DNA from 4 places in the Kluyvera sp. 1366 genome. Region 3 is predicted to be linked to each of the others. Evidence: predicted binding sites of a transcription regulator. Region 3 holds the regulator's gene; each other region holds the start of a gene.

Region 1 (3,158 bases), on a different contig from region 3:
GGCGCTCATTGACCGCGCCGAGCGTCAGCGCCAGACGAATGGTGAACGACCACACCGCCACCTGCATGCCGACATACAAGAACTGCGCCAGAATCCCGCGTTTGAAGTGACGATTCGCCGCCAGATAGCGGAAAGTTTCGCCGAGCGACGGCAACGATTTTTCACTGCTTTCCGGTTTGCAGCGCGGATAGCGGGTGAACAGGAACAGCAGCATTACTACCACCAAAACCATCACCAGATATTTATACGGCTCAAGCGTGTGCTCCAGCATGGTGAGACGGAACGCATGCGCCTGTTCCGCATTCATGCCGGCCAGCTGACTTTCCAGACTGTCGCCCTCCTGGAACACCAGATATTTGCCCAGCACGATGCCCATCAGTGCGCCCACCGGATAGAAAGTCTGGCTGATATTCAGGCGCAGCGTGGCGTGATCGCGATGACCAATCATCGAGCTGTAGGTGTTGGCGGCGGTTTCGAGGAAGCTCAAACCGATGGCGATGGCGAAAATCGCCGCCAGGAACATGGTGTAGGTTGCCATGTGTGACGCGGGATAGAACAGCACGCAGCCCACGATATACAGCGCCAGGCCCAATAAAATCGCCAGTTTATAGGTGGCTTTACGGATCACCAGCGAGGCCGGAATAGCAATCAGGAAGTAGCCGCCGTAGAACGCGCTCTGCACCAGTGCGCTGGCGAAATCGCTTAACGCGAACACGCTTTTGAACTGGGTGATCAGGATGTCGTTCAGACTCGCCGCACAGCCCCACAACGGGAACAGGCACGAGAGCAAAATGAACTGGAACAGCGGCGTTTTATTCAGATAGCCATCAGATTGCTGAACAATGTTCGGTTGCATAACTCGACCTCAGTGAACGTTGAGAAAACGCTGGAAGGTTTCCGCGTCGGGATAGGAGCGCTGCGTGCCGCGACCGGTCACGCTGCAGGCGGCATAAGCCGAGGCTTGCGCCATCGCGGCCGGGATATCGCCGCTTTTCACCAGCTCGTGGGCGAAGCAGCCGATAAAGGCATCGCCCGCGCCGCTGGTGTCCACCGCTTTTACTGCGGTGGGTGCAACCTGATGCACGCTGTCGCCAGACATCCACAGCGAACCGCGCCCGCCCAGCGTGATGATCAGGTTTTTCAGCCCACGTTTAAGCAACGATTGCCCCGCCAGCTTCACCTCTTCATCCGTGGTGACCGGCATGCCGGTGAGGATCTCCAGCTCGGTTTCATTCGGCATGAAAAAGTCGCATTTGCAGGCGTAGTCGATATTGAGATCCGCCACCGCCGGTGCCGGATTGAGGATCACTTTGATGTCATGCTGACGGGCAAAATCAATGGCGTAATAAACGGTCTCCAGCGGGATCTCCAGCTGCAGGATGATCAACTGGCAGCTTTTCAACGCGTCAGCGGCGGCATCGATATCGGCTGGCTTCAACTGTTGGTTGGCACCTTTAATAATCAGAATGCGGTTCTGCGACTCATCGTCGACGAAGATAGGTGCCACGCCGCTGGAGGTGCCTGGCGCGGTGGTGACGAAGCGGGTATCAACGCCTTGCTGCTGCAGATTGGCCACGGTATTCGGCGCGAACAGATCGTCGCCGACTTTACTCACCATCATCACGCTGCCGCCCATCTTCGCTGCTGCCACAGCCTGATTGGCACCTTTACCCCCGCAGCCGATGGCAAAATCGGGTGCTTCCAGCGTTTCGCCCGCTTTAGGCAGCTGATTGGTATAGGTAATGAGGTCCACCATATTTGACCCAATAACCGCAATATCCATTGTTTTCTCCCGGTGAATTTTTAGCTTTATAATGTTATTAAAATAACAATATCAGGTTAATAAAGTTAATTGTGTGATAAATTTCACACCTCGACATCCTGATAAAAAGCCGATAAACAGCCATTAATTGGTAGAAATGAATGTTATTATTCTAACAATGGAACAACATTGAGAATCAGAGCGAAGCGGCTTGAGAGCAACACGTTGGCGGCATTGCATGAGGTTTGCGGGCCGATCTCATTACAGGTAAGATTGAAAACTGGCCTGCTGGATACGTCGCAAATCATTAAAATATGTGAGATTTATCGTGATTTTTGACCAGGCCACTTCGACTTCAGGATTAATTACGCAGAGATGATCATGGAAACCCGGCGCGACGAACGTATTCACAAGTTGGCTCAGGCGCTGAAACGCACCGATAAACTGCACCTGAAAGACGCGGCGCAGCTGCTCGGCGTGTCGGAAATGACCATCCGCCGCGATCTCACCGAACCGGCTTCAACCGTGGTGCTGCTGGGCGGCTATATCGTCAGCGATCCGAAAAGCCACGCCGGACACTACTTTATCTCCGATCAGCACGGTCAGAACGCCGCACGCAAACAGCGCCTGGCGCAGGCTGCTGCGGATCTGATCAGTGAAAATGACACGGTATTTTTTGATTGCGGCACCACGCTGCCGTACATCGTAGATGCGATACCTGATAGCTTGCCGTTCACCGCCATCTGCTGCGCGATGAACACTTTCCTGGCGTTGAAAGAGAAACCGGCCTGCAACGTGATCCTGAGCGGCGGTGAGTTCCACGCCGATAACGCGCTGTTCACGCCGATTGGCGCGCACTCGATCCTCGACGATCTCTGCCCGACGCTGGCCTTTATTTCGGCGGCAGGTATCGATCAGGAACAGGGCGCCACCTGCTACAACATTAACGAGCTGGCGATGAAGCACCACGCGATGCTGCGCGCACGTCAGCGCGTGCTGGTGGCGGACAGCAGTAAATTTGGCAAAGTGCTGCCCGCGCGTATCGGTGAATTACGCCGTTTTGATTTGCTGGTCAGCGATAGCGCACCCGAACCGGCGCTGAAGAGTTGGCTGGCACAACAGAATATACCGCTGCGATTGCCTAAATCTTAGAATTCCTCTGTTTCTATTACCGGGAAACAAAACCAGACCCTAAATAATTCGAGTTGCAGGAAGGCGGCAAGTGGGTACATCCCCAGGCGCATACATAAGTATGTGACTGGGGTGGACACAAGCAGCCAACGCGCCTGCAGCGCGAAGTATGACGGGTATGAATAAAGGCTGAAAACGGCTAAACTTCTGTACCTAAAGTTCATAACTCACAGACCAAAAGGCTCAATACAACGTGGCTCAATTC
Region 2 (3,158 bases), on a different contig from region 3:
AGCGGCGCGAAAACAAACAGGCCCCACATGCCGTACACGATGCTGGGGATGGCCGCCAGCAGCTCAATGGCGGTGCCCAGCGGGCGACGCAGCCAGCCTGGCGCCAGTTCGGTCAGGAACAGCGCGATGCCGAAGCTCACCGGCACGGCAATGATCAAGGCAATAATCGAGGTGACGAGGGTGCCGTAAATCGGTACCAGCGCACCAAATTGTTCGTTTGGCGCATCCCAGGTTTTGTTCCACAGGAAAGAGAAACCAAATTTTTGGATGCTTGGCCAGGAGGAGAAAATCAGGGAGACGATAATGCCGCCCATCAACAGCAACACGATAAGCGCGGATAGCTTCACCAGCGCGCCGAAAATCATGTCGCCTTGTTTACCGGGGGCTTTGAACGTCGGCTTAGTGGCAGCCATAGAATTCTCTGTTCTCAGGGGGATGTCAGGGCGGCACGCAGGCCGCCCATTGGGATTGGCCAACCGTCTCGGCTGGCCGGGTCAATCTGTTACTGGTACAGCGCTTTACCGGAGCTATCTTTGATGTTCGCTTTCCACGCTGCACGAATCTGGTTAGCTACGCTTTCTGGCAGCGCGGCGTAATCCAGGTCGGTTGCGGTTTTGCTGCCGCCTTTGTATGCCCAGTCGAAGAACTTCAGCACTTCGCTACCTTTCTCCGCATTCGCCTGATCTTTGTAAATCAGGATGAAGGTGGTTGAGGTGATCGGCCATGCATCGTTGCCTTTCTGGAAGGTCAGATCCTGAGCAAAGGTTTTGCTCCAGTCTGCGCCTTTCGCGGCGTTAGCAAAGCTCTCTTCACTTGGTGCAACCGCTTTACCGTCGGCATCAACCAGTTTGGTGTAGGTCAGGTTGTTCTGCTTGGCGTAAGCGTATTCCACATAGCCAATTGAACCCGGCAGACGCTGTACAAACGCGGCCACGCCGTCGTTACCTTTACCGCCCAGACCGGTTGGCCAGTTAACGGTGTTACCTTTACCAATTTTGCTGTTCCACTCTTCGTTCACTTTTGCCAGGTAGCTGGTGAAGACGAAAGAAGTACCGGAACCGTCAGCGCGGCGAACCACGTTGATGTTGGAATCTGGCAGTTTCACGCCTGGGTTCAGTTTAGTGATCGCCGGGTCGTTCCACTTTTTGATGGTGCCGAGGTAGATGTCGCCCACGGTTTTACCGTCAAGAGTCAGTTCACCGGATTTCACACCTGGGATGTTAACCGCCAGCACCACACCACCAATGACGGTAGGGAACTGGAACAGGCCGTTTTTCTGCAGATCTTCTTCTTTCATTGGCGCATCAGACGCACCGAAATCGACGGTTTTCGCGATGATTTGCTTCACGCCGCCGGAAGAACCAATACCCTGATAGTTGATTTTGCTACCGGTGGCTTGCTGGTACTCGGCTGCCCACTTGGCATAAACCGGCGCCGGGAATGTCCCGCCTGCGCCCGTCAGATCGGTGGCTGCAAAAGCAGAAACCGCGCTTACTGCGAAGGTGGCGGCGAGGATTCGGGCTACGGTGCTACGCATCAGTGTCATGTTCCCTCCAGGGGATTCAAAAAAATCAGGCTCAATGCCTTTTTAGTAGGAGTCAGTGATTGCTGCTGGAGGGAAAATAGGACAGTTTGATGACAGTGAAATGTACGAAATATGACAGTTATATGACAGCGTGCAGAAATGAAGCGGGCCCATTGCGGGCCCACTCTTGTTACTGATTATTCAACGGTAACCGATTTCGCCAGGTTACGTGGCTGGTCAACATCGGTACCTTTAATCAGCGCCACATGGTACGAGAGCAACTGTAACGGCACGGTGTAGAAGATCGGTGCAATCACCTCTTCGACGTGCGGCAGAGAGATGATTTTCATGCCATCGCTGTCGCTAAAACCGGCATCCTGATCGGCAAACACATACAGCAAACCGCCGCGCGCGCGTACCTCTTCAATGTTGGATTTCAGCTTCTCCAGCAGTTCGTTGTTAGGCGCAACCACGATCACCGGCATATCGGCATCAATCAGCGCCAGCGGACCGTGCTTCAGCTCGCCCGCCGCATAGGCTTCGGCGTGGATGTAGGAGATCTCTTTCAGCTTCAGCGCGCCTTCCATGGCGATTGGATACTGATCGCCACGGCCAAGGAACAGCGCATGATGTTTATCCGAGAAACCTTCCGCCAGGTTTTCGATCACTTTATCCTGCGCCAGCATCTGCTCGATGCGGCTCGGCAAGGCCTGCAGCGCGTGCACAATCTCGTGCTCGGTTTCGGCTTTCATGCCGTGCAGACGACCGAGTTTCGCCACCAGCATCAGCAATACTGCCAGCTGCGTGGTGAAGGCTTTGGTGGATGCCACGCCAATTTCAGTGCCGGCTTTGGTCATCAGCGCTAAATCGGATTCACGCACCAGCGATGAACCGGCCACGTTACAGATGGCCAGCGAACCGAGATAACCCAGCTCTTTCGACAGGCGCAGCGCCGCCAGCGTATCGGCGGTTTCACCCGATTGTGACAGCGTGATCAGCAGGCTATTTTTACGCACTGCAGATTTGCGATAACGGAATTCTGAAGCAATTTCCACATCACAAGGCAGGTTAGCCAGCGACTCAAACCAGTAACGCGAAACCATGCCGGAGTTGTATGACGTACCGCAGGCGATGATCTGAATATGTTCGACCTGGCTCAACAGCGTCTCAGCATCCGGGCCCAGCTCGCTGAGATCGACTTCGCCGTGATTAAAACGACCGGTGATGGTGTTTTTGATCGCGTTCGGCTGCTCGTAAATCTCTTTCTGCATGTAATGACGATAGATGCCTTTGTCGCCGGCATCGTACTGAGCGGTCGATTCGATTTCAGCGCGCTTAGTGGTTTTACCGTCACGATCGATGATGGTGACTTCGCGGCGAGTGATCTCCGCAATATCACCCTCTTCCAGATAGATGAAGCGACGCGTCACCGGCAGCAGCGCCAGCTGATCGGAAGCGATAAAGTTTTCGCCCACGCCACGGCCAATCACCAGCGGACTACCGGAGCGCGCCGCCACCAGCAGCGAAGGATCGCGGCTGTCCATGATCACCATGCCATACGCACCGCGCAGCTGCGGAATAACGCGCAGCACCACTTCACGCAGCGTGCCGCCCTGCTTCTGCTCCCAATGCA
Region 3 (3,158 bases):
CCAGCCGCGCGTTGTGATGTCCCAACGCATGCTTCACGATCGCCAGCCCCAATCCGCTGCCGCCGGTGGCGCGCGAACGCGCTTTATCCACGCGATAGAAACGCTCGGTGAGGCGCGGCAGATGCTGCTCGCTAATGCCCGGCCCGTCATCACACACCTTAAACTGCGCGCCTTGTTTAGTGCGCAGCCAACTGATGTCGATGCGCGTGCCATCGGGCGTGTGATTCACCGCGTTGTAGACCAGATTGGAAATGGCGCTACGTAGCTGCTCATCATTGCCGAACACTTTCAGATGCGGATCGGTATGGAAATGGATGGTGTGACGTCCCTGACTCAGCGTTTCCGCTTCACGCTGCAACAGCATCAGCATGCCCGGCACATCCACCGTCTCTTTGAGATCGATGGCTGGCGCCGCTTCGATACGCGACAAGGTCAACAACTGCTTCACCAGGCTGTCCATGCGGCGCGTCTGCTCTTGCATGGTATGCAACGCCTTGCTGCGCGTGCGCTCGTTCATCACCGAGTCGTCCATCATTTCCAGATAACCCTGCAATACCGTTAACGGCGTGCGCAGTTCATGACTGACGTTAGCAAAGAAGTTGCGTCGCGCGCCTTCCAGCTGGTGCATCTGGGTGACATCACGCGCCACCATCAGCCACTGACCTTCGCTGTAAGGCATCACGCGGAATTCCATATGACGCTGATTATTGATGATCTGCGTCAGCGGCATGTCGAACTTGCGCTGACGGATATAGCGGGAAAATTCAGGATAACGCAGCAAATTGAGGATGTTCTGACCGTTATCTTCCGGCCAGCGCAAGCCAAGGTGCTGCTGCGCCAGGCCGTTGCACCAGAAAATAGTGCCCTCTTCGGTGGTCAGCACCACCGCATCCGGCAGCGATTCTGCCCCGCTGCGGAAACGTTTGATCAGATTGCCCAGCTCGCGGCGACGCCGCCGGTTGCGCAATTGCATCTGGTACAGGCCATAAAACAGCGGTTCCCAGCTGCCGCGTCCGGTGGGCGGCGTCATTGAACGATCGACCCACAGCCAGTGCGACAGACGCATCAGATTTCTGAAGTGCCAGAACATCACGCCGGTCACCGCAATCAGCAGCAGCCACGGCAGATATCCGAACAACAGACCCAACACCAGCGCAGGTAAACAGACCAGCGCCAGCTCGGTCAACAATCTCTTCCAGGAGAGTCGTTCCAGCACGGTAAACACTCCGTTTACGTTTAGTAGCGGGCAGAGAAACGATACCCTGTTCCGCGCACGGTTTGAACCATGCGATCGTGGCCGGTTAATTCCAGTGCTTTACGTAAACGGCGAATATGTACATCGACGGTGCGATCTTCGACATACACATTGGTGCCCCAAACATGGTTCAGCAGCTGTTCGCGGCTGTAAACGCGTTCCGGGTGCGTCATAAAGAAGTGCAGCAATTTATACTCGGTCGGCCCCATCTCCAGCGGCGTGGTTTCCGACATCACGCGATGTGAGGAAGGATCCAGGCTCAGGCCCTGCATCTCAATCACCTCTTCCACCGCCATCGGCGAAATACGGCGCATCACCGCTTTGATACGCGCCATCAGCTCTTTCGGTGAGAATGGCTTAGTGATGTAATCATCCGCGCCCACTTCCAGACCGCGCACGCGATCTTCCTCTTCACCACGCGCCGTCAGCATCATCACCGGAATGTCGCGCGTCATGGCTTCACGCTTCAAATGCTTAATAAACTGAATCCCGCTGCCGCCGGGCAACATCCAGTCCAGCAGAATCAAATCAGGCCAGGGTTCGATCAGCTTACCAATCGCGCTGTCATAATCTTCCGCCTCAATAGGCTGGTAATCATTCTGTTCCAGCACGAAACATAACATTTCACGGATGGGAGCTTCGTCTTCCACAACCAAAATGCGCTTAGCCATTGTAACTCCTGCTAGTGTGACACCGTGTCACTGGGATTTGCGGCGCCATTATGCGTCAGTTTTGTGACACTTTTATGAAAACACCGCCCTAAGATAGATAGATAAAAAACAGAAATGTCACAATAAAATTCTGCTTTTTTTCTTTGTGATCTTAAGTGGTTATAATTCGCCTTCGCTAAACAGAGCACGGAGCAAACATGCGCATCATTCACACCGCTGACTGGCATCTCGGTCAGTTCTTTTACAGCAAAAGTCGCGCGCGGGAACATCAGGCGTTTCTCGACTGGCTGCTGGATCAGATTGTGCAGCATCAGGTGGATGCGCTGATTATCGCCGGCGATCTGTTTGATACCGGTTCGCCGCCGAGCTACGCGCGTGAAATGTTTAACCGTTTTGTGGTGGCGCTGCAGCCAAGCGGCTGCCAATTGGTGGTGCTGGCGGGCAATCACGACTCGGTGGCGACGCTGAATGAATCGCGCGAGCTGCTGGCCTGCCTGAATACGCAGGTGATCACCAGCGCCACGCCGCAGGGCGAACAGCAGGTGTTAACCCTGAAGCAGCGTGATGGCGCGCCGGGCGCGCTGCTGTGCGCCATTCCTTATCTGCGTCCGCGCGACATTCTGCGTAGCCAGGCTGGCCAATCCGGCCGCGAAAAGCAGATCTCGCTGCTGGAGGCGATCGAGCAGCATTATCAGCACTGCTTTGCTGCCGCGCAGGCACAGCGCGATGCGCAGGACGTTACGCTGCCGATCATCGCCACCGGTCATCTCACCACTGTTGGCGTGACTAAAAGCGATTCGGTGCGCGACATCTATATCGGCACGCTGGATGCCTTCCCGGCGCAGGCGTTTCCGCCCGCCGATTACATCGCGCTCGGTCACATCCATCGCGCCCAGCGCATCGCCAACAGCGAGCACATTCGTTACAGCGGCTCGCCGATTCCGCTCAGTTTTGATGAGCTTGGCCGCGAGAAAAGCGTCTTCCTGCTGGAATTCAGCACCACGCTCGATACCGTTACGCCGCTAACCATCCCGCACTTCCAGCCGATGCAGATGCTGAAAGGCTCGATGGCGGAGATTGAACATCAGCTGGCGCAGTTCAGCGCGAGCGCCAGCGAACAGCCAGTCTGGCTGGATATTGAGATCACCACGCAGGAATATCTCAGCGATCTGCAACGTCGCATTGAAGCGCTCACCGAAAATCTGCCGGTCGAAGTGCTGCTGGTGCGCCGC
Region 4 (3,158 bases), on a different contig from region 3:
GGTATCGATTGTGGATTTGACCGTGACGCTGAAACGCGACGTGACCGCAGAAGAGGTGAATGACGCGTTTAAAGCCGCGGCGGCAGAAGGTCCGCTGAAGGGGATTCTTGGATACAGCGACGAGCCGCTGGTATCAAGCGATTATCAGGGCGATGCCCGTTCATCGATTATTGATGGTCTCTCTACGCTGGTGATTGGCGGCAATCTGGTGAAGATTCTCGCCTGGTACGATAACGAATGGGGCTTCTCCAATCGTCTGGTGGATTTAGCGCGGTTGATGGCAAAACGCGGATTGTAAGGTATAACGGTCGCCGTTAATGGCGACCGTTATCCTGGCTACTTCAACCCCATCGCATCCTTCAGGGTAAAGAACAGATCGGTCTGATCGGTCAAGCCCACCACGTTAGCCGCATGCGGGCCGTACGCCGCAATGCGCACCTGCGTACCGGTGTGTTCCTGCGAATCCTCTTCTGAATTGCCGTAGCTGATGGTCATCACTGCGCCATCTTTGGTATTCACCGCCTGCGTCAGACCCGGCGCTTTGGTGCCGTTTTCCACGATCTGGCTGCTGTGCGCGTGGTCGGCGGTCACCACCACCAGCGTGTCGCCATGTTCGCGCGCAAAGGCCAGCGCCTGCTGCACCGCTTCATCCAGATCGACGGTTTCACCAATTTGACCGCATGGATTGGCCGCATGATCCTGCTTATCAATTGACGCGCCTTCCACCTGCAGGAAGAAGCCTTTCTCATTAGTGCTTAGCAGATCGATGGCTTTTTTGGTCATCTGCGCCAGCGTCGGTACCGAAGCGGGACGCTCTTTATTCACTTCACAGGTCACCACCGGCTTATCAATGTTGCCGTGATAGCTGGCTTTCGGTCCCTGCCAGCGCACCGGCATATTGCCGTCGGCAAACAGGCCAAGCACCGGTTTACTCTGGTCGGCCTGCTGAATGGCGTTCATGCCATCGAGATTATCAACCCACTGATAACCCAGCGCCTGTGCCTGTTCGCGCAGGGTTTTACCCTGATACTCGCCAGCTTTGGCGGTTTCGCCGAAGGATTTCGCGCCGCCGCCCAGCGTGACGTCCGCACGGGTTTTTAGCATCTGCTCGGTAATCGATCCTTTACCGCCCTGCTCCAGCGCGTTAGTCGGGCACAATTCGCTGGTTTTCTCCGGGCCGTAGCATTTGCGCGAAGTGACGTGCGCGATCAACGCTGCTGGCGTGGCATCCTGCAGTTCAGCAGTGGAAACGTTGCCGGTGGCTTTACCGGCGGCTTTCGCCAGCTCAAGAATCGTTACCTGATCTTTGCCGTTCACGTCGACGCCAATCGCACCGTTATAGGATTTGGTGCCGGTGGCCCACGCCGTGGCCGACGCGGCGGAATCCGTCACGTAATTCGGCTTGTGGGTTTTCTTATCCAGTGAATAGTGCGTGTATTGACCGGTGAGCGGCAGCGCATCAAGGCCGGGGAAGAAACCGCCTGCGCCCCGCGCCTGATTACGCGCGGCGGTGATTTCCGAATCTCCCATGCCGTCACCAATCAGCAGAATCACGTTTTTTGCGGTGCTATTACTTAATGACGCTCTTAGCGCTTCGGTCTGGTCGCCGGTGAGACGACGCGCGCCGCCGTGCTCGGTGACATCGCCGGTAGCAGCGCGGGAATAGTGTGCATCGTCTGCCACTGCCGATGTCGCGACCAGAGAAGCCAGCAGAGTAACCGTTAAGAGAGGTATCTGTTTCATTTATAAGCATCCTTTTCCATAGATATAACCAAATGTTTCCGCGGACAAGTCTGCGACAGTGCGGTGACATTTTTGTGACAGAGAGGGAATGATTTGATGACAGAATCGCCATGATGAGCAGGCCAACGGCAATACGCTCAGAGCTTAAGCGAATAGAACAAAAGGAGAAAATAGCGCTTGACCCTTTTCAGCGATCTCCCTATAGTAGCGCCCCGTTGACCCAGCGCGGTTGACAAAAAAAATGTGGTGAGGTGTCCGAGTGGCTGAAGGAGCACGCCTGGAAAGTGTGTATACGGCAACGTATCGGGGGTTCGAATCCCCCTCTCACCGCCACATTCTAAAGAAGAGCCTGAACGAAAGTTCAGGCTTTTTTTTTGCCTGTTTTCTGCAAGGGGGATTCAAACCCCCGCAGAGTTTGATAGCTGCGAATACCGGTTGGCTGCGGATTTTGTTAGTCCTGCTTTTTTGACGATGTAGCTGTCGTTTGGTAACTGGCGATAAGCTGCTTCAGGTGCATTTCCGCTTGTGATAGCTGATTCTGTGTAGCGTCATCGTCCGATTGCAGCAACACGCGCAGTTCCTCTTCCAGTGGCACCGTTCCGTTGAACGCCTGCGTCATATTGTAGACCGCTGTTTTCAGTTCGCTCACCGTCAGGTATTTGCCGCGCTGCTCGTCAAGTCCGTTCAGGCGCTGCGACAACATGTTGAGCTGCTCCATGCCCTGTTGCCATCCCTGCATTTTATCTGCTGGTATTGCTGCCGCTTTAAGCTGCTTGTTCCAGCGTGCGCTCATCGTTTTAACCGCATCCGAATCAGGCAACAACTGGCTGGCCTGCATCACTAACGCATTACCATGCTGCAGATTCCAGTCCGGCGATGCGCCCTGCAGCCAGTTCAGTTGCTGCTGCATTTGCTCCAGCCATGCTCCGTCGTTCAGCCATTCGGGGGGATTCGCCTGGAGCTCAGCCATCATTTCCGGTGTGAGAGGCGCAGCAACTGGTGATACTGAAGCCTGTAATGCCTGCTGCAACGGAGATTCCTGCTCAGTATTTTGCTCAACGAAATAGCCAGTGGCGACGATGAGTGACACGCTCAGCAGCGTCGCGCCAACGCCACTCACAAATGCCCGACGGCGCAGCCGCCTCACATCCTGTGCAGGCACACCCGGAGACGGAACGTACACCCAGCCACTGACTTCTGCACTAGCTAACGCCATTGCGGGCTTCTCAATCGGAACGACTTCAGGCAGCTTAGCCACAGCATCAGATGTTGAAACATCGCAGTGTTCCAGCATCACCACCGCACTGCGAATGCGGTCCAGCAGCGGATCAATCTGACTAAGCTGACGCAGTTCAAGACGTTGCAGATGATCGCCGGCTTCGCTGAGCAAGCGCGCCGCCTGGCTCAGCGCCGTC

The links. Region 3 encodes PhoB, which activates phosphate uptake and scavenging genes when phosphate is short. Its sites were predicted from a motif close to CTGTCATAAAACTGNCNNAT; they were not measured.
Region 1: rbsK (ribokinase) is a predicted target of PhoB. The motif match lies at 1,855-1,874, and genes of this name have one in related genera.
Region 2: pstS (phosphate ABC transporter substrate-binding protein PstS) is a predicted target of PhoB. The motif match lies at 1,656-1,675, and genes of this name have one in related genera.
Region 4: phoA (alkaline phosphatase) is a predicted target of PhoB. The motif match lies at 1,805-1,824, and genes of this name have one in related genera.

What each region holds. Positions count from the first base shown of each region.
Region 1 is NZ_JBTRDW010000005.1:211,388-214,545, forward strand. It holds gene fucP (L-fucose:H+ symporter permease) at 1-856, opposite strand, end outside; gene rbsK (ribokinase) at 866-1,783, opposite strand; gene deoR (DNA-binding transcriptional repressor DeoR) at 2,144-2,914, shown strand; gene ettA (energy-dependent translational throttle protein EttA) at 3,147-3,158, shown strand, end outside.
Region 2 is NZ_JBTRDW010000008.1:246,760-249,917, forward strand. It holds gene pstC (phosphate ABC transporter permease PstC) at 1-413, opposite strand, end outside; gene pstS (phosphate ABC transporter substrate-binding protein PstS) at 503-1,546, opposite strand; gene glmS (glutamine--fructose-6-phosphate transaminase (isomerizing)) at 1,723-3,158, opposite strand, start outside.
Region 3 is NZ_JBTRDW010000004.1:389,466-392,623, forward strand. It holds gene phoR (phosphate regulon sensor histidine kinase PhoR) at 1-1,216, opposite strand, end outside; gene phoB (phosphate response regulator transcription factor PhoB) at 1,237-1,926, opposite strand; gene sbcD (exonuclease subunit SbcD) at 2,124-3,158, shown strand, end outside.
Region 4 is NZ_JBTRDW010000002.1:549,562-552,719, forward strand. It holds gene gap (type I glyceraldehyde-3-phosphate dehydrogenase) at 1-298, shown strand, start outside; gene phoA (alkaline phosphatase) at 337-1,743, opposite strand; tRNA gene ACVLVH_RS06090 (tRNA-Ser) at 1,989-2,076, shown strand; gene ACVLVH_RS06095 (VasL domain-containing protein) at 2,195-3,158, opposite strand, start outside.